DNA from 3 places in the Streptomyces sp. NPDC051976 genome. Region 2 is predicted to be linked to each of the others. Evidence: riboswitches for the same ligand, from Rfam matches in the RefSeq annotation. Region 2 holds a riboswitch; each other region holds the start of a gene.

Region 1 (6,547 bases), on a different contig from region 2:
CTCCTTGAGGCCGAGGAGAAGATGGAGAAGGCAGTCATCGTCGCGAAGGACGACTTCGCGGCGATCCGCACCGGCCGTGCGCACCCGGCGATGTTCAACAAGATCGTGGCGGAGTACTACGGGGCGATCACCCCGATCAACCAGCTCGCCTCGTTCGCCGTGCCCGAGCCGCGGATGGCGGTGATCACCCCCTTCGACAGCAGCAGCCTGCGCAACATCGAGGAGGCGATCCGCAACTCCGACCTCGGCGTCAACCCGAGCAACGACGGCCGTATCATCCGGGTGGTCTTCCCGCAGCTCACCGAGGAGCGCCGCCGGGAGTACATCAAGGTCGCCAAGACCAAGGGTGAGGACGCCAAGATCTCGATCCGCAGCGTCCGCCGCAAGGCCAAGGAGACGCTGGACAAGCTCGTCAAGGACGGCGAGACCGGCGAGGACGAGGTGCGCCGCGCGGAGAAGGAGCTGGACGACACCACCTCCAAGTACGTCGCCCAGGTCGACGAGCTGCTCAAGCACAAGGAAGCCGAGCTGCTGGAGGTCTGACCGCCGCCGCACGACCGCTCAGCACAGTTCCGTCCCCTGTTCCACTCCCCGGCCGACACACCGACGACGACGCGAGGCGAAGCTCAGTGAACGACTCTTCCTGGGGCGCTTCGCCACGCGCCGGTCACTGGGGAGCGCCCGAGAACACGGTGACGGAACCGGCGGGTTCCGCGCGCGATGACCTGGACGGCGGGAAGACTTCTCCTATGCCCTCTGCCCCGGAGCCGCCGCAATCGCCTCCGCCGCCCGCGAAGAAGTCCGCCGGACGGAACCTGCGCGCGGCGATAGGGGTGGGCGTCGGCCTCGGGGTCGTGATCACCGCCTCGCTCTTCATCGTCAAGGCGGTCTTCGTCGGTGTCGTGGTGGCCGCGGCCGGCGTCGGCCTGTGGGAGCTGACCTCCCGGCTCGCCGAGCGCAAGGGCATCCGCGCGCCGCTGATCCCGCTGCTGGTCGGCGGTACGGCGATGCTGATCGCCGGATATCTGCGCGGCGCGGACGGCGCGTGGGTGGCGATGGCGCTCACCGCGCTCGCCGTCCTGGTCTGGCGGATGACGGAGCCACCGGAGAACTACCTGCGGGACGTCACCGCGGGTGTCTTCGCCGCGTTCTACGTGCCCTTCCTGGCCACCTTCGTGGTGATGATGCTCGCCGCGGACGACGGCCCCCGGCGGGTGCTGGTCTTCCTGCTGCTCACCGTGATCAGCGACACCGGCGCCTACGCGGTCGGCTGGCGCTTCGGCCGCCACAAGCTGGCGCCCAGGATCAGCCCCGGCAAGACCCGCGAGGGCCTGCTCGGCGCGATCTCCTTCGCCATGATCGCGGGCGCCCTGCTCATGCAGTACGTCATCGACGACGGCCGCTGGTGGCAGGGCCTGATCCTCGGCCTGGCCGCCGCGACCAGCGCCACCCTCGGCGACCTCGGCGAGTCCATGATCAAGCGCGACCTCGGCATCAAGGACATGGGCACCCTCCTCCCCGGCCACGGCGGCATCATGGACCGCTTGGACTCCCTGCTCCCGACGGCCCCGGTGGTCTGGCTGCTGCTGGTGATCTTCGTGGGGAACGGCTAGCCCGAGCCGCTCCGGCGATCTGCGACACTTGTCAGATCATGCCTGTGCCTGGAGAACTCACTTTTGCCGCGCCGCGGGGGGCCAAGAAGCCGCCGCGGCACCTCGCCGACCTCACTCCCGCGGAGCGCCGGGAGGCGGTGGCCGAGCTGGGGGAGAAGCCGTTCCGGGCGAAGCAGCTCTCGCAGCACTACTTCGCGCGGTACGCGGACGATCCGGCGGCGTGGACGGACATCCCGGCCGCGGCGCGGGGGAAGCTGGCCGGGGACCTTCTGCCCGAGCTGATGTCGGTGGTGCGGCACGCGTCGTGCGACGACGGCGACACCCGCAAGACGCTGTGGAAGCTGTTCGACGGCACGCTCGTCGAGTCGGTGCTGATGCGCTACCCCGACCGGGTCACCATGTGCATCTCCTCGCAGGCCGGATGCGGAATGAACTGCCCGTTCTGCGCCACCGGGCAGGCGGGCCTGGACCGCAATCTGTCCACCGCCGAGATCGTGCACCAGATCGTGGCCGGAATGCGCAGCCTGCGCGACGGCGAGGTCCCCGGGGGCCCGGCGCGGCTGTCGAACATCGTCTTCATGGGCATGGGCGAGCCGCTGGCCAACTACAAGCGGGTGATCGGCGCCATCCGCCGGCTGACCGACCCCGAGCCCGACGGCCTGGGGCTGTCGCAGCGCGGCATCACCGTCTCCACGGTCGGCCTGGTTCCGGCGATGTACCGCTTCGCCGACGAGGGCCTGAAGTGCCGCCTCGCGGTCTCGCTGCACGCGCCCGACGACGAGCTGCGCGACACCCTGGTGCCGGTGAACACCCGCTGGAAGGTCCGCGAGGTCCTCGACGCGGCCTGGCACTACGCGGACGTCTCCGGCCGCCGTATCTCCATCGAGTACGCGCTCATCCGGGACATCAACGACCAGGCGTGGCGTGCGGACCGGCTCGGCCGGATGCTCAAGAACCACCTGGTGCACGTCAACCTGATCCCGCTCAACCCGACGCCCGGCTCCAAGTGGACGGCGTCCCGCCCCGAGGACGAGCGGGCCTTCGTGGCGGCGCTGGCGTCGCACGGCGTGCCGGTGACCGTACGGGACACCCGCGGCCAGGAGATCGACGGCGCCTGTGGTCAGCTCGCGGCGGCGGAGCGCTGACCTGCTGCTAAGGTGCTCGGGTTGTCGCACGGACTCGTGCGTTCGTACAAATGAACATTCCGACAGGGGAGCGCCTGCGACGGCGCTGAGAGTGCGGCTTCCACACGCCGCAGACCCTCGGACCTGATCCGGGTCATACCGGCGTAGGGAGTCAGCCAGATGAAGTCCATCCGTCGGCGTGCCATAGGCGCGCTCGTCCTCGCCGCCGCGGGAGCCACGACGCTCGCCGCCTGCGGCGGCGGTTCCGGTTCCGGCGATTCGTCCGCCACCGGATCCGGCAAGTCCAAGACCGTCACCCTGGTCAGCCACGACTCCTTCGCCGCCTCGGCGCCGGTGCTCAAGGAGTTCACCAAGGAGACCGGCTACACCGTCAAGGTGCTGCGCGGCGGTGACGCGGGCGCGGCCGTCAACCAGGCGATCCTCACCAAGGACCACCCCCAGGGCGACGTCTTCTTCGGCGTCGACAACACCCTGCTCTCGCGGGCGCTCGACAACGGCCTGTTCACCTCGTACACGGCCAAGGACCTGGGCACGGTCCCCGCCGCGCTCCAGCTCGACGCGGCCCAGCACCGGGTGACGCCGATCGACTCCGGCGACGTCTGCGTCAACTACGACCGGGCGTACTTCACCGCGCACAAGCTGACGCCCCCGGCCACCTTCGCCGACCTGGTGAAGCCCGAGTACAAGAACCTGCTGGTCACCGAGAACGCGGCGACGTCCTCCCCGGGCCTGGCCTTCCTGCTGGGCAGCGCGGCCGCCACCGGTGACGCGAACTGGCAGGCGTACTGGAAGCAGCTCAAGAACAACGGCGTCGAGGTCGTCGACGGCTGGGAGCAGGCGTACAACGACCGCTTCTCCGGCTCCGCGGCGGGCAAGAAGGCCAAGGGCGACCGGCCGCTGGTCGTCTCGTACGCCTCCAGCCCGCCCGCCGAGGTCGTCGGTGTGACCCCGCCGCCCGCCCAGTCGCCGGTCGGCGTCTCCACCGGCACCTGCTTCCGGCAGATCGAGTTCGCTGGGCTGCTGCACGGCGCGAAGAACACCGCGGGCGGCAAGGCGCTGATCGACTTCATGCTCAGCAAGACGTTCCAGCAGGACATGCCGCTGCAGATGTACGTCGACCCGGTGCGCACGGACGCCACCGAGCCGCCGGTGTTCGTGAAGTACGGCGCGAAGGTCGCCGACCCGGAGACGATGGCCCCCGACAAGATCGCCGCCAAGCGCGACGAGTGGGTCAAGGCATGGTCGTCGATCGTCCTGAAGTGAGCCCTGGCGGGCGGACCGCGGAGGCGGGCGCCGCGGCCGTCCGGCCTGCCGGGGGAGCCGCGGGCGCCGGTCCGGACGCCGCGCGTCGCCGCCGCCGGCGCGGCACCGCGGTACGGCTGGTGCTGATGGCGGTGCCCGCCGCCTTCTTCGCGGTCTTCTTCGCCTACCCGGTGGCGTCCATCGTCGGGCGCGGCCTGCGGCAGGACGGCCGCTGGCAGTTCGCCACCATAGGCGACGTATTGGGCGACCCGGACATCCGGCACGTGCTGTGGTTCACCTGCTGGCAGGCGGCGGCGTCCACCGCGCTGACCCTGGCGGTGGCGCTGCCCGGCGCCTATGTCTTCGCCCGGCTCGACTTCCCCGGCAAGCGGCTGCTGCGCGCGGTGGTCACGGTGCCGTTCGTGCTGCCCACGGTGGTGGTCGGCTCGGCGTTCCTGGCGCTGCTCGGCCGCGGCGGCTTCACCGACTCGCTGTGGGGCGTCCGGCTGGACACCACGGTCTGGGCGATCCTCATCGCCCATGTCTTCTTCAACTACGCGGTGGTCGTCCGCACCGTCGGCGGTCTGTGGGCGCAGCTCGACCCGCGCCAGGAGGAGGCCGCGGTGATGCTCGGCGCGAGCCGCCTCACCGCCTGGCGCAGGGTGACGCTGCCCGCGCTCGGGCCCTCGGTGGCCGCGGCCGCGCTGATGGTGTTCCTGTTCACCTTCACCTCCTTCGGCGTCATCCAGATCCTCGGCGGGCCCACGTACTCCACCCTGGAGGTGGAGATCTACCGCGAGACCGCGGAACTGCTCGACCTGCGGACCGCCGCCGTGCTCACCCTGGTGCAGTTCGTGGCGGTCGGCGCGATCCTCGCCGTCCACGCCTGGACGGTACGGCGCCGGGAGTCCGCGCTGCGGCTGGTGGACGCGGCGGGCACCTCGCACCGGCCGCGCGGCCGCGGCGAGTGGGCGATGCTCGGCGGGCTGCTCGCGGTGGTGGCGCTGCTGATCCTGCTGCCGCTGGGCGTCCTGGTCGCCCGCTCGCTGGACGGCCCCGGCGGCTACGGCCTCGCCTTCTACCGCGCGCTCGGCTCCGCGAACGGCGGCACCTTCGTTGTCGCCCCGTTCCAGGCCGTCTGGAACTCGCTGCGGTACGCGGCCGTCGCCACCGTCATGGCACTGGCCATCGGCGGTCTCGCGGCCGCCGCGCTGGTCCGCAGGGCGGGCCGCCTGGTGCGCGGCTTCGACGCGCTGCTGATGCTGCCGCTGGGCACCTCGGCGGTGACCATCGGCTTCGGCTTCCTCATCACCCTCGACAAGCCGCCGCTGGATCTGCGGGAGTCCTGGATCCTGGTGCCGCTCGCCCAGGCGCTGGTCGGCGTGCCCTTCGTCGTCCGCGTCATGCTGCCGGTGCTGCGGGCGGTGGACGACCGGCTGCGGGAGGCGGCGGCCGTGCTGGGCGCGTCCCCGCTACGGGTCTGGCGCGAGATCGAACTCCCGCTGGTCGGCCGGGCGCTGGCCATCGCCGCCGGGTTCGCCTTCGCGGTCTCGCTCGGCGAGTTCGGCGCGACCGTCTTCATCGCCCGCCCCGACAGCCCCACCCTGCCGGTCGCCGTCGCCCGGCTGCTGGACCGCGCCGGGCCCTACACCTACGGCCAGGCGATGGCGCTGAGCACCATCTTGATGCTGGTCTGCGCCGCCTCGCTGCTGATCCTGGAGAACCTGCGGACCTCCGCCGACCGTTCGGGAGAGTTCTAGATGACGCCGACGCGCAAGGCGGAGCAGCCGGACGAGGGCGCGCTGCTGCGGATCGAGGGCGCGACCGTACGGTTCGGCGCGCGGGCCGCGCTGGACGCCGTCGACCTGGAGGTCGGCGCGCACGAGACGGTGTCCGTGCTCGGGCCGAGCGGCAGCGGCAAGTCCACGCTGCTGCGGGTGGTCGCCGGGCTCCAGCCGCTGGACGCCGGGCGGGTGCTGCTCGACGGCGCCGACCAGGCGGCGGTGCCGGCGCACCGGCGCGGTGTCGGTCTGATGTTCCAGGACCACCAGCTCTTCCCGCAGCGCGACGTCGGGGGCAACGTCGCCTTCGGGCCGCGCATGCGGAAGGTGCCGCGGGAGGGGCGGGAGCGGCGGGTCGCCGAACTCCTCGACCTCGTCGGGCTGCCCGGCGCCCAGGGGCGCGCGGTCGCCACGCTGTCCGGCGGCGAGCAGCAGCGGGTCGCGCTGGCCCGGGCGCTCGCCCCCGAGCCGCGGCTGCTCATGCTCGACGAGCCGCTCGGCCAGCTCGACCGCTCGCTGCGGGAGCGGCTCGTGGTGGAACTGCGCCAGCTCTTCGGGCAGTTGGGCACCACCGTGCTGGCCGTCACCCACGACCAGGGCGAGGCGTTCGCGCTCTCGGACCGGGTCGTGGTCATGCGCGACGGGCGGATCGCGCAGTCGGGGACGCCGCTGGAGGTCTGGCAGCACCCCGCTTCCGCGTTCGTCGCCTCCTTCCTCGGCTTCGACAACATCGCCGACGCCACCGTCAGCGGCACCGTCGCCGCCA
Region 2 (6,547 bases):
CGAGGGTGCCTATCTGCGTTTCCTGCGCGAAAGCACCATGTCGGCCGGCCTCTACGCGCTCAAGGCCGGGGAGACGGACCCGCAGCAGCCGCACGCCCAGGACGAGATCTACCTCGTGGTGAGTGGCCGCGCCTCGATCACCGTGGGGGAGGAGACGACCACGGTCGCCCGCGGCAGCGTCGTCTGGGTACCGGCCGGGACCCCGCACCGCTTCCACCACATCACCGAGGACCTCAGGGTCATGGTGGTCTTCTCACCCCCGGAACCCTAAGGGTGCGTTCAGGGTCGCATCCGGTGCCCGGGGCCTCCGCACGGCGCACCTGTGGCCCTACAGTCGAAGTATCGACGGAACGCCGTACACGGGAACGAAGGAGAGTTCGGACGCCATGGAGAATCTGCTGAAGGGCCTGCCCTGGTGGGTCAAGTGGATCGGTATCCCGGTCATCGCGCTGGTCGTCTTCAGCAGCCTGATCGGCATGATCGTGGGCCTGCTGTTCAAGGCGCTGGTGTTCGTCGCGCTGGTCGGCGGACTGATCTACGTCGTGAAGCGCGTCACATCCTCGTCCGACTCGGGTTCGCGGCGCGACTGGTGACGCGGGCGGGCCGCGCGCCCGCCGCCTCCCACGTCCGACCGCCGGCTACCTGCCGTGGCGGCGACGCCCCCGGGTGCCGCCGCCGGCCGCCGCCCCGACCGCGTTCCCGGGGTGGCGGTCGGCGCTCACCACGAGCGCCGCCAGCGCCGTCGTCAGCGGCACCGACGCCACCAGGCCGATGCTGCCGACCAGGGTCCGTACGATCTCCTCCGCCACCAGCTCGCTGCTCGCCACCCGCAGCACACCGCTGTGCGCGATCGAGAAGAGCAGCAGCAGCGGCAGCGCGGCGCCCGCGTACGCCATCACCAAGGTGTTGACCACCGACGCGATGTGGTCGCGGCCGATCCGCATGCCCGCTCCGTACAGCTTGCGCCAACTGGCGCCCGGGTCGGCGTCCTTGAGCTCCCACACCGCCGAGGTCTGGGTGACCGTCACGTCGTCGAGCACGCCGAGCGAGCCGATGATGACGCCCGCCAGCAGCACGCCCTTGATCTGGATGTCCGGGTAGAGGGTGTGGATCAGCCCGGTCTCGTCCGAGGTGTTGCCGGTCAGATGCGCCCAGGAGATGAAGACCGAGCCCAGCAGGCCGATCAGGAACAGCGAGCACAGGGTGCCGATCACGGCCACCGACGTACGGGCGTTGACCCCGTGGCACATGTAGAGCGCGATCAGCATGATCGCGCTGCCGCCGACCACCGCCACCAGCAGCGGATCGTCGCCGTGCAGGATCGCCGGGAGGATGAACAGCGTCAGGATCGCGAACGACACCGCCAGCGCGATCAGTGCCATCAGCCCGCGCATCCGCCCCACCACGATCACCGCGAGCGCGAAGATCCCGGCGAGCAGCGCCAGCGGGAACCCGCGGTCCACATCGGTCACCGAATACCGCAGGCCCTGGGGCGCGTCGGGCGCGTACGCCAGCACCACGCCCTCGCCGACGGTGTAGCGGCGGGTCTGGTCCGGCTGCACGATCTCGGTGAACGTCTTGCCCTTGTCGGGCCCCGACGCGATCTCGATGGTGGCCTTCTGGCAGTCGTCGCGGGTCCGGCCGCCGGCCGCCGAAGTGGACGGCGCCGCGCCCGCCGCCTTGCACGACACCTCCACGAGCCGGGTGACCTTGCCCTGCCGGGTCTGCTGGTCGAAGCCCACCCCGGACCGCGCGTGGCCGGGCGCACCGCCCGGCCACAGCAGCACGAGACCCGCAAGCACCGCGACCGCGAACGGCACCAGCACCGCGGCGATCACCTTGCGCAGATGCTTCGAGACCGGTGGCACCGGGCCGTGGGCATGGCTGTGCCCGTGGGTGTGCCCATGCGACTGTCCGTGCCCAGGCACGGGGGCGGGCGCGGGCCCGGTCGCCTGCGCGTGGGTCGGCGGCCGGTACGGCGCCTGGCCGGGGACGGGGTGCTGACCATGAGGTTCGGGTGCCACCGGCCGATCATCGCAAGGGCCACTGGTGTGTGTCGCGGGTCAACCGCTACCGTGGGGCCACCTTTGCAAACGCGGGAGCTCGGAGCACCGGGCTGAGAGGGCGCTGGATCGCTGACGCGACAGCTGCGCCGACCGCTGAACCTGTTACCGGGTAATGCCGGCGTAGGGAGTGGGTCTCATGACCATGCAGGATGCACGCACGCCTGGAATCGGCGACGGCGACAGTGACGCCGCCGCCGTCCGCGACATCGGCTGGCACAAGTCGTACGTCATCGGGTCACGGCCGGACCTGCGGGTCCCGGTCCGGCAGGTGCACCTCACCAACGGCCGCGACGTGACGCTGTACGACACCTCCGGCCCGTACACCGATCCGTCCGTGGACACCGACGTCCGGCGCGGGCTCGCCCCCGTCCGGGAGAACTGGATCATCGCCCGCGGCGACACCGAGGAGTACCCCGGCCGCCCGGTCCGCCCCGAGGACGACGGCCTCAAGCACACCTCGCCGCGCGGCGGGCTGCGCAACCTCGACGCCGTCTTCCCCGGCCGCCCCCGGCTCCCCCGCCGCGGCCGCCCCGGAGCGCCCGTCACCCAACTCGCGTACGCCCGGCGCGGCGAGATCACCCCGGAGATGGAGTACGTCGCGCTGCGCGAGAACGTCTCCCCCGAGGTCGTCCGCGACGAGATCGCCGCGGGGCGCGCGGTGCTGCCCGCCAACGTCAACCACCCGGAGATCGAGCCGATGATCATCGGCAAGCGATTCCTGGTGAAGGTCAACGCGAACATCGGCAACTCCGCGGTCACCTCCTCCATCGAGGAGGAGGTCGAGAAGATGACCTGGGCCACCCGCTGGGGCGCCGACACGGTCATGGACCTCTCCACCGGCCGCAACATCCACACCACCCGCGAGTGGGTGCTGCGCAACTCCCCCGTCCCGATCGGCACCGTCCCGCTCTACCAGGCCCTGGAGAAGGTCGACGGCCGCGCCGAGGAACTGACCTGGGACATCTACAAGGACACGATCATCGAGCAGGCCGAGCAGGGCGTCGACTACATGACGGTCCACGCCGGCGTGCTCCTGCGCTACGTGCCGCTCACCGCCCGCCGCAAGACCGGCATCGTCTCCCGCGGCGGCTCGATCATGGCCGCCTGGTGCCTGGCCCACCACCGCGAGAACTTCCTCTACGAGAACTTCGAGGAGCTCTGCTCCATCCTCGCCTCGTACGACGTCACGTACTCCCTGGGCGACGGCCTGCGCCCCGGCTCCATCGCGGACGCCAACGACGAGGCGCAGTTCGCCGAACTGCGCACCCTCGGCGAGCTGAACACCATCGCCAAGCGGCACCACGTCCAGACCATGATCGAGGGCCCGGGCCACGTCCCGATGCACAAGATCAAGGAGAACATCGACCTCCAGCAGGAGATCTGCGAAGAGGCCCCCTTCTACACGCTGGGCCCGCTCACCACCGACGTCGCCCCCGCCTACGACCACATCACCTCCGGCATCGGCGCCGCCATGATCGCCTGGTGGGGCACCGCGATGCTCTGCTACGTCACCCCCAAGGAACACCTCGGCCTCCCCGACCGCGACGACGTCAAGACCGGCGTGATCACCTACAAGATCGCCGCCCACGCCGCCGACCTCGCCAAGGGCCACCCCGGCGCCCAGGACTGGGACGACGCCCTCTCCGACGCCCGCTTCGAATTCCGCTGGGAAGACCAGTTCAACCTCGCCCTCGACCCCGACACCGCCCGCTCCTTCCACGACGAGACCCTCCCCGCCGAACCCGCCAAGACGGCCCACTTCTGCTCGATGTGCGGGCCGAAGTTCTGCTCGATGAAGATCTCCCACGACATCCGCCGCGACCACGGCGGCACCCAGGACGAGATCGAGTCCGGCATGGCCGAGAAGTCCCGCGAGTTCGCCGCCGCGGGCAACCGTGTGTACCTGCCGCTGGCGGACTGACCGGGCGACCGGGCGGCTTCCGCGTCATGGGAGCTGCCCGGGCCCGCGCGCTGTTCATGCCGCGGTGGTGGTGCGGAATATGGGCCAGCAGACCTCGGTGTGCCAGTGGGTGGGGTCGGGGGTGTGGTGGGGGCCGGTGAGGTAGTACTCGCGGAGGGGGCCGGTGACGGCGAGGGCGTGGCGGGCGACGTAGGTGGCGAGGGTGCCGTAGGCGCGGTCGATTTCGGTGGGGGGTCCGTGGTGGTGGATCACGGCGAGTTCGGCCGGGGGGACGTGGAAGGGCTCGACGCGGCCGAGGGGGCGGACGGGGCCGTCGGTGGGGACGAAGACGGTGGCCCGGCCGCGGTGGTGGGTGAACAGTTCGTCCGCGTACACGCCGCCCGCGTGGCCCGTCTCCCGTAGTCCCTGGCCGGCGAGGGTCGCGAAGAGCTCGCCGAGGGCGCCCTGGAACCAGGTCGCGGCGTCCTGGGCTTCGACCGTCGCCGTGATGGCCGCGGCCGGGACCGCGGCGACGCTGCGCAGTTCGATCGCGGGGGCGTCCCCGGGCGCGGGCGGCGTCAGCAGGTCCTGGAGTGCCGCGACCGCCCGCTGGGTGCGGCCGAGTTCGTGGTTCAGCCGGTCCAGGTGGGCGCTGATGTGCCGGTTGCGGGTGGCCACGTCGGAGGCGGCCAGGACGGTCCTGATCTCTTCCAGCGGCATCCCGAGGTCCCGGAAGCGGCGTACGACCTGGGCCGTGGGGATCTGCTCGGGCGAGTAGCGCCGGTACCCGGTGTGCGGGTCGACGTCGACCGGTTCCAGCAGCCGGATCTCGTGGTAGTGCCGCAGGGTCTTGACGGTCATGTGGGTGGCGCGGGAGAAGTCGCCGATCGACAGATAGCTCGTCACCCGTCGATTGTGCGGTCTCCCCCCACGGGAGAGTCCGGGGAGACCTGGTGCCTTGACCCTCCCGCGACGGCCGCCCCGAGCGTGGTGCCCGCGGCCGGATCCCGGCCGCCGATCGCACACCCACCAGCACACCCACCAAGGGAGTTGGCCCACCATGCAGCACATCACCACCGACGTCGACCGGACCGTACGCCGCTACGTGGCCGTCTGGAGCGAGCCGGACGCCGCCGCCCGCCGAAGCGCCGTCGCCGAGTTGTGGACGCCGGACGGCGTCGAGTTCGTCGAGGGCGCCCGCTTCCGCGGACACGACGGCCTCATGGACCGCGTCTCGGAGGCGTACACGCTGTTCGTCGCCTCCGGCGACTACCACGTCACCCACGACGGCCATGTCACCGTCCACGGCGACGACATGGTCGTGCTCACCCTCCAGCTGACATACGCCAAGGGCCCAAGGACCGGCGAAGTGGCCTGGGCCGCACGGGCCTTCCTCGTTCTGGACGGCGACGGCCGTATCGCGCGGGACTACCACCTGACCGTCCAGCCGCTGCCGCAGGCGTAGCGCCGGAACCGCCCCAATGGTCTGGGCCACTCGCCGTATGCTCAGGGGCTCGACGGGATGGGGTGGCCCAGGGGGAGGGGTGGGGGGAGATGGCGGCGCGGGGCGGGCGGGATGTGGAGGCTGCTCTCGCTGTGTACACCGTCGTCGCCGAAGGGGGCCGGCTCGGGGTGGCGGAAGTGGGGCTGGCGGCCGGGCTCGACGGGGGGCGGGGCGAGGCGGGGCTGCGGACGCTGCGGGAGTTGGGCTTGGTGCGGGTCGTGGGCGGGCGGGTGGAGGCCGTCGACCCGGACGCGGCGCTCGCCGCGGCGATGGACACGTATCTGTCGGACGCCGCCGCCCATCTGGAGAGCGCCCGGGAGTGGCGGGACACGACGCAGGCGCTGCTGACGGTGTTCCGGCCCGCGGCGGCGGGGCTGCGCGAGCACGTGGTGGTCGAGGAGTACGAGGACCCGGAGAGCCGGGCCGGGGCGCTGGCGGATCTGGAGGCCACTACGCGGGACACCTCCGACGCGCTGCACCCGGGGGCGATGCCGGAGGACATGGGCGTGCTGGTCCGGGCGCTGGAGATGGACGCGGTGCTGGTGCGGCGCGGTGTACGGCTCCGCGCGCTGTACCGGCAGGCGCTGCTCCAGGTGCCGCGGTACAACAAGTACCTGCACGACCTGTCGGACGCGGGCGTCGATGTGCGCGTCATCGACCACGGGGCCCACGACCTGCTGGTCTACGACCGGCACACCGTCGTACTGCCCGGTGTGCCCAGCCGGCGGGCGACGTCGATGACGCTGGTGCGCGGCGCGGTGCTGGTGCGGTCGTACGCGGCGCTGTTCGAGGACTACTGGCTGCGCGGGAAGCCGCTGGACGTCGCCGGTGCGGGCGTGCGGTCGGGGGAGCTCGAACTGAGCGACCAGGAGCGGGCGATCATCCGGCTGATGGCACTGGGGCTGAGCGACGACAGGATCGCCAGGACGCTGGGCATCGCCCGGCGTACGGTACAGCGGGTGATGAGCAAGCTCATGGAACGGCTGCAGGTGTCCACCCGCTTCGAGGTCGGCATCCGGCTGGCGCGGTCGATCGACATGACCGACCTCTAGGGCGGGTTCCGACCGCCGGACCGAC
Region 3 (6,547 bases), on a different contig from region 2:
CCGGTGGAGAAGCCCCGCTTGTAGGACAGGGTGACGAAGGACTGCCCGGCGCCGAAGGCGATCGCGCCGAGCACGATGACGATCACCTCGCGCAGGTAGACCCCGCCGACGACGCCGAGGAAGCCCGCGAAGGCGAGCAGCCGCCAGCGCAGCCGCGCCTTGTACTGCAGCAGCACCTCACCGAGCAGCCACAGCGCGACGATGCCGAACGCGATGTAGAGCACCGAGTAGCCCATGTGCCCACTTCCCTATCTGGAGCCAGGCCGTCACGCCCGCTGGTGCAGTCCGAGGTTCTCGTAGATCTCCAGCGATGCGGTCGAGTGGTTAAGAGTAATGAAGTGGAGCCCGGGAATGTCCTCCGCCAGCAGACGGCGGCACATATCGGTGGCGAACTCGATGCCGATCGCCCGTACCGCGGCGGGGTCGTCCTGCACCGCGAGGATGCGTTCTGCCAGGTCCGGGGGGAACGGGGAGTTGCCGAGCTGGGAGAAGCGCTCGATCTGCCGCACATTGGTGACGGGCATCACCTCGGGGATGATCGGGGTGCTGCAGCCCGCCGCGTCGACCCGGTCGCGCAGCCGCAGGTAGTCCTCCGCGTCGAAGAACATCTGGGTGATGGCGAAGTCGGCGCCCGCGCGGCACTTGTCGAGGAAGTGCCGGGTGTCGGTGGCCGGGTCGGTGGAGCGCGGGTGCATCTCGGTGAACGCCGCGACGCCCACGCAGAAGTCGCCCGACTCCTTGATCAGCCGCACCAGCTCGGCGGCGTAGGTGAGGCCCTGCGGGTGCGGGATCCACTCGCCCATCGGGTCGCCGGGCGGGTCGCCGCGCACGGCCAGCATGTTGCGGATACCGGCGTCGGCGTACTGCCCGATGATGTTGCGCAGCTCCGCGACCGAGTGGTTGACCGCGGTCAGATGGGCGCAGGGGGTGAGTGTGGTGTCCGAGACGATCCGGTCGGTGGCCCGGACGGTGCCCTCGCGGGACGAGCCGCCCGCGCCGTAGGTCACCGAGACGAAGGTCGGCCCGACCGCCTCGATCCGGCGGATGGCGTTCCACAGCGTCCGCTCGCCCTTCTCGGTGCGGGGCGCGGCGAACTCGAACGAGTAGGAGCGTCCGCCGCCCGCGAGGAGCTCACGGATGGTGGTCGCTCGGTCTGTTCGTGTGGATGAAGTCCCCAGGGCCATGAATGCAGGCTAACCGTGGTCGGCGACGGTGCGTAACCGGGAGGGCGGATATGCCCGGCTACGTCCATTTCCCGTCCATCTGCTGGACATCCCGGGTCCTTCCGGGACCGGACGCCGCCGGGGCGGTGTCCGGCCTGGTCACCCGGCGTAGGACCGTACGATCTTCGCCAGCTCGGCGGCCGCGGCGGCCGGATCGGCCGCTTCGGTGATCGCCCTGACCACCACGACCCGGCGGGCGCCCGCGTCCAGCACCTCGCGGACGTTGCCCAGGTCGATGCCGCCGATGGCGAACCAGGGGCGGTCGGTGCCGAGCGCGGCGGCGTACCGCACCAGGCCGAGGCCGGGCGCGGGGCGGCCCGGCTTGGTCGGGGTGGGCCACACCGGGCCGGTGCAGAAGTAGTCCGCGCCGGGCTCGGTGGAGGCGGCGGCCGCCTCCGGCTCGGCATGGCAGGACCGGCCGATGACCACGTCGTCGCCGAGGATGGCGCGGGCGGCGGGCACCGGCAGGTCGCCCTGCCCCAGGTGGAGGATGTCCGCGCCGGCCGCGTGCGCCACGTCGGCCCGGTCGTTGACCGCGAGCAGCCGCCCGTGCCTGCGGCAGGCGTCGGCCAGCACCGAGAGCGCGGCGAGCTCCGCCGCGGCCTCGATGCCCTTGTGTCGCAGCTGGATCACGTCCACCCCGCCGGAGAGCGCCGCGTCGGCGAACTCGGCGAGGTCGCCGCGCTCGGTGCGGGCGTCGGTGCACAGATACAGCCGGGCGTCGGCGAACTGCTCGCGGGCGGTGGTCATACGGTCTGCTCCCCCTTGTCAGGCCACACGGCCGCCGTGCGGTGCGGCCGGTCCGGACCCTACCCCGGTCCGGACCGGTACGGCTCGGCGCGGGTGACGACCGCGCCCGCTCCCTGTCGCGGGCGAGGTCGTCACACGGCGAGGGCCTGCGCGCGGCGCTTCACCTCGGTCCCGCGGTTCTCGCGCAGCGCCTGGGCGGGCGTGCCCGGGAGGCTCTCGTCCGGGGTGAAGAGCCACTCCAGGGCCTCCTCGTCCGAGAACCCGTCGTCCTTGAGGACGGTCAGGGTGCCGGACAGGCCCTTGGTGATCGCCCCGTCGCCGACGAAGTCGGCGGGGACCATCAGGACCTTGTTCTCCCCGCGGCGGACCGCGAGGAGCTGGCCTTCCTTGATGAGGGGGCGGATCCGGGTGATGTCGAGCCCGAGCCGCTCGGCGACCTCCGGGAGCGTCAGCCACGAAGGGACAAGGGCGTCAATACGTGCGTCAACCGACGAGAAAACAGTCACAGGACAAGGGTGCCACCCGCCACCGACAACCGCTGCGGTGCCGCCGCCGTCCGTGCTCCGGCGCGCCGGGGCCGCGGGCGGCGGCAGCACCGGGCCGCACAGGGGTCAGCGCACGGCGAACTTGAGCTGTACGGCGGGGTCCGCGGCCATTTCCGGGTCCACCACGGCCGAGCGGGTGATCAGCTTGCGGCCCTGCGCCAGGTCACGCGGGCGGTCGACGACCAGGACGGCGACCAGCACGCCGTCACGCAGCCAGCACACCGTCCAGGCCGCGGTGGCCGGGTCGCCGCGCAGCAGCATGGTGTCGGCGGTCGTGTGGTGCCCGGCGTACTGCACGAAGCGGCCGAACTGCTCCGACCAGAAGTACGGCACCGGGTCGTACCGCTCGTCCCCGCCCAGCATGTTGGCGGCCGCGGTCCGCGGGCCCTGCACCGCGTTGTCCCAGTGGTGCACCAGCAGCCGCTCGCCGTAGCGGGCGGAGGGGAAGGACGCGCAGTCGCCGACGGCGAAGACGCCGGGGGCGGTGGCGTGCAACCCTTGATCGGCCAGGACGGCGCCGTCCGGCCCCAGCTCGACCCCGGAGCCGCCCAGCCAGCCGGTGGCGGGCCGGGCGCCGATACCGACCACGACGGCGGCGGCGGGCAGCCGGGAGCCGTCGGCCAGCAGCACCGCGCCCGCTTCCACCGCGGCCACCGGTGTACCGGTGCGCAGCTCCACCCCGGCCTCGGCGTACCAGCTCCGCATGTGCGCGGTGATCTCCGCGGGCAGCGCCGCGGCGAGCGGCCGGTCCGCGGCCTCCACGACGGTGACGGCGCAGCCGGCCTTCCGGGCGGCGGTGGCGAACTCGGCGCCGATCCAGCCCGCGCCGACCACCACCACGTCCCGCCGGGCGTCGAGCACCGGCCGCAGCGCGGCGGCGTCGTCGAGGGTGCGCAGCAGATGGACGCCGGTCAGTCCGGCGGTGCCCGGCAGCGCGACCGGGTAGGCGCCGGTGGCCAGCACCAGCCGGTCGTACCGCAGCGCGCCCACGTCGGTGACCAGCTCACGGGCGTCGGTGCGCAGCGCCTGGGCGCGCACCCCGAGCCGCAGGTCGACGTCGAGGGCGTCGAAGTCGACATCGAAGCGGACGTCGAGCGGTTCGCCGCCGACCGTGCCCAGCAGCACTTCCTTGGACAGCGGCGGGCGGTCGTACGGCGGGTGCGGCTCGTCCCCGAGCAGCGTGATCTCCCCGCGCCAGCCCTGCTCCCGCAGGGACACCGCCGTCTGCACCCCGGCCATCCCGGCCCCGACGATCACCGCGCTCAGCTCGCTCACCGGATCACGTTAACGCGCCTGTCAGGTGACATGGCGTCAGACGGGCGAGAAGCGGCCGAGAACCGCCGCCCCCCGCACTCGCCCTTAACCGCGCCCGCGCAACGGGGATAGGGTGGCCGGGCCAGAGAACTCGCGGGAGCCCGGACGCACCGGGCTGAGAGGGCGGCTGACCGGCCGCCGACCGTACGAACCTGATCCGGGTCATGCCGGCGAAGGGAGGAGCGGTACATCCATGCATACATCTCGGAGCAGCGGCTTCGACGTGCTCGTGGTGGGCGGCGGGATCATCGGTCTGGTGACCGCGTGGCGGGCGGCCCAGCGGGGCCTGCGCACCGCCGTCGCGGATCCCGAGCCCGGCGGCGGGGCGGCGCGGGTGGCGGCGGGCATGCTGGCCGCCGTCACGGAGCTGCAGTACGGCGAGCAAACGCTGCTGGACCTCAATCTCGCCTCGGCCCGGCGCTATCCGGACTTCGCGGCCGAGCTGACCGACGCCACCGGACTGGACCTGGGCTACCGGGCGTGCGGCACGCTCGCCGTGGCACTGGACGCCGACGACCGGGCCCACCTGCGTGACCTGCACGCCTTCCAGATCTCGCTCGGCCTCAGCTCGGAGTGGCTCAGCGGCCGGGACTGCCGCCGCCTGGAGCCGCTGCTGGCACCGGGGGTACGCGGCGGGCTGCGGGTGGACGGCGACCACCAGGTGGATCCGCGGCGGCTCGCCACCGCGCTGCTGCGGGCCGCGGAACTGGCCGGGGTGACCCTGCTGCGCTCCGCGGCGGCCCGGATCGAGACGGCGGGCGGCCGGGCGGCCGGCGCGCTGCTCGACGACGGCACCGCGGTCCACGCGGACCGCACGGTGCTGGCCGCGGGCAGCCTCAGCGGGCGCACCCCCGGGGTGCCGGAGGAGGTGCTGCCGCCGATCCGGCCGGTGAAGGGCCAGATCCTGCGGCTGCGGATCCCGCCCGGCCATGCGCCGTTCCTGTCCCGTACGGTCCGGGCGGTGGTCCGCGGCAGCCATGTCTACCTGGTGCCGCGGGAGAACGGCGAGCTGGTGCTCGGCGCGACCAGCGAGGAGTTCGGCTGGGACACCACGGTCACCGCGGGCGGCGTCTACGAACTGCTGCGGGACGCCCACGAGCTGGTGCCGGGCATCACCGAACTCCCGCTCACCGAGACCCTCGCGGGCCTGCGCCCCGCCTCCCCCGACAACGCCCCGCTGCTGGGCCGCACCGCGCTCGACGGCCTGCTGCTGGCCACCGGCCACCACCGCAACGGCGTGCTGCTCACCCCGGTGACCGGCGACATCATGGGCGAACTCCTCAGCACCGGCGAACTGCCCGGCTACGCCCTGCCCTTCACCGCCGAGCGCTTCGCCCACGTCCCCGCACGGCAGGAGCAGACGGCATGACGATCACCGTCCTCGTCAACGGCGAACAGCACGCACTGCCCGGCCCGGTCGCCCTCGACGCGGTGGTGGCCGCCCTCACCACCGCCCCCTCGGGCGTCGCCGCCGCCCTCAACGAGACCGTCGTCCCCCGCACCCGCTGGAGCGCCACCCCGGTCGCCGACGGCGACCGGGTGGAGATCCTGACGGCCGTCCAGGGAGGTTGAGCGATGACCACGAGTACGAGCACGACCGCACTTGACGACCCTCTGGTCATCGGCGGCGCCGTCTTCTCGTCGCGGCTCATCATGGGGACCGGCGGCGCGCCCAGCCTCGACGTGCTGGAGCAGGCGCTGCTCGCGTCGGGCACCGAGCTGACGACGGTCGCGATGCGGCGGCTGGATCCGACGACCAAGGGCTCGGTGCTCTCCGTGCTGGCCGCGCACGGCATCCGGGTGCTGCCGAACACGGCGGGCTGCTTCACCGCGGGCGAGGCGGTGCTGACCGCGCGGCTGGCCAGGGAGGCGCTGGGCACCGACTGGGTCAAGCTCGAAGTCATCGCCGACGAGCGGACGTTGCTGCCCGACCCGGTCGAACTCCTCGACGCGGCGGAGACGCTGGTCGACGACGGCTTCACCGTACTGCCGTACACCAGCGACGACCCGGTGCTGGCACGGAAGCTGGAGGACGTCGGCTGCGCGGCGATCATGCCGCTGGGCTCGCCGATCGGCTCGGGTCTCGGCATCCGCAACCCGCACAACTTCCAGCTCATCACCGAGCGGGCGGGGGTGCCGGTCATCCTCGACGCGGGCGCGGGCACCGCCTCCGACGCGGCCCTGGCGATGGAACTCGGCTGCGCCGCGGTGATGCTGGCCTCCGCGGTGACCCGCGCCCAGCACCCGGTGGTGATGGCGGAGGCGATGCGGCACGCGGTCACCGCCGGGCGGCTGGCCCACCGCGCGGGGCGCATCCCGCGCCGCCACCACGCCCTGGCGTCCTCCCCTTCCGAAGGAGCCGCGTACCTGGACCCGGAAAGGCCCGCTTTCCGGTGATCCGCCGTGCCGATACGGCCCGCTCGGTTACGGTTTGGTTCCGTTAGGCCACAGCCGCGCCACAGTCCGGGCGCGTACCGCCGGACGGGTCATGGGTGCCTCGTAGAATCGGCGACCGTGGACACGACCGTGCAGGACCCGCTCGTCGGGCAGACGCTCGACAACCGATACCGGGTCGAGGCGCGCATCGCCGTCGGGGGGATGGCCACGGTCTACCGGGCCGTGGACACCCGGCTGGACCGGGTGCTCGCCCTCAAGGTGATGCACCCGGCCCTCGCCTCGGACACCGCTTTCGTGGAGCGCTTCATCCGCGAGGCG

What was found. Region 2 has a riboswitch for thiamine pyrophosphate ahead of thiC (phosphomethylpyrimidine synthase ThiC). Riboswitches for the same ligand answer to the same signal wherever they lie in the genome.
Region 1: linked by a shared signal. The riboswitch ahead of AB0M29_RS30615 (thiamine ABC transporter substrate-binding protein) and the one ahead of thiC (phosphomethylpyrimidine synthase ThiC) in region 2 are both predicted to bind thiamine pyrophosphate.
Region 3: linked by a shared signal. The riboswitch ahead of thiO (glycine oxidase ThiO) and the one ahead of thiC (phosphomethylpyrimidine synthase ThiC) in region 2 are both predicted to bind thiamine pyrophosphate.

The regions. Positions count from the first base shown of each region.
Region 1 is NZ_JBFAXL010000039.1:5,726-12,272, reverse strand. Features, by position in the region: gene frr (ribosome recycling factor) at 1-543, shown strand, start outside; gene AB0M29_RS30625 (phosphatidate cytidylyltransferase) at 630-1,613, shown strand; gene rlmN (23S rRNA (adenine(2503)-C(2))-methyltransferase RlmN) at 1,652-2,758, shown strand; TPP riboswitch at 2,813-2,925, shown strand; gene AB0M29_RS30615 (thiamine ABC transporter substrate-binding protein) at 2,918-4,021, shown strand; gene AB0M29_RS30610 (iron ABC transporter permease) at 4,147-5,760, shown strand; gene AB0M29_RS30605 (ABC transporter ATP-binding protein) at 5,761-6,547, shown strand, end outside.
Region 2 is NZ_JBFAXL010000002.1:126,960-133,506, reverse strand. Features, by position in the region: gene AB0M29_RS02935 (cupin domain-containing protein) at 1-271, shown strand, start outside; gene AB0M29_RS02930 (DUF5326 family protein) at 387-593, shown strand; gene AB0M29_RS02925 (YibE/F family protein) at 639-1,928, opposite strand; TPP riboswitch at 2,086-2,210, shown strand; gene thiC (phosphomethylpyrimidine synthase ThiC) at 2,203-3,987, shown strand; gene AB0M29_RS02915 (MerR family transcriptional regulator) at 4,042-4,872, opposite strand; gene AB0M29_RS02910 (nuclear transport factor 2 family protein) at 5,027-5,431, shown strand; gene AB0M29_RS02905 (helix-turn-helix transcriptional regulator) at 5,521-6,522, shown strand.
Region 3 is NZ_JBFAXL010000045.1:57,738-64,284, reverse strand. Features, by position in the region: gene AB0M29_RS33180 (hypothetical protein) at 1-236, opposite strand, end outside; gene metF (methylenetetrahydrofolate reductase [NAD(P)H]) at 267-1,184, opposite strand; gene thiE (thiamine phosphate synthase) at 1,323-1,973, opposite strand; gene AB0M29_RS33165 (Rv2175c family DNA-binding protein) at 2,105-2,479, opposite strand; gene AB0M29_RS33160 (FAD-dependent oxidoreductase) at 2,585-3,757, opposite strand; TPP riboswitch at 3,916-4,029, shown strand; gene thiO (glycine oxidase ThiO) at 4,026-5,201, shown strand; gene thiS (sulfur carrier protein ThiS) at 5,198-5,404, shown strand; gene AB0M29_RS33145 (thiazole synthase) at 5,408-6,229, shown strand; gene pknB (Stk1 family PASTA domain-containing Ser/Thr kinase) at 6,347-6,547, shown strand, end outside.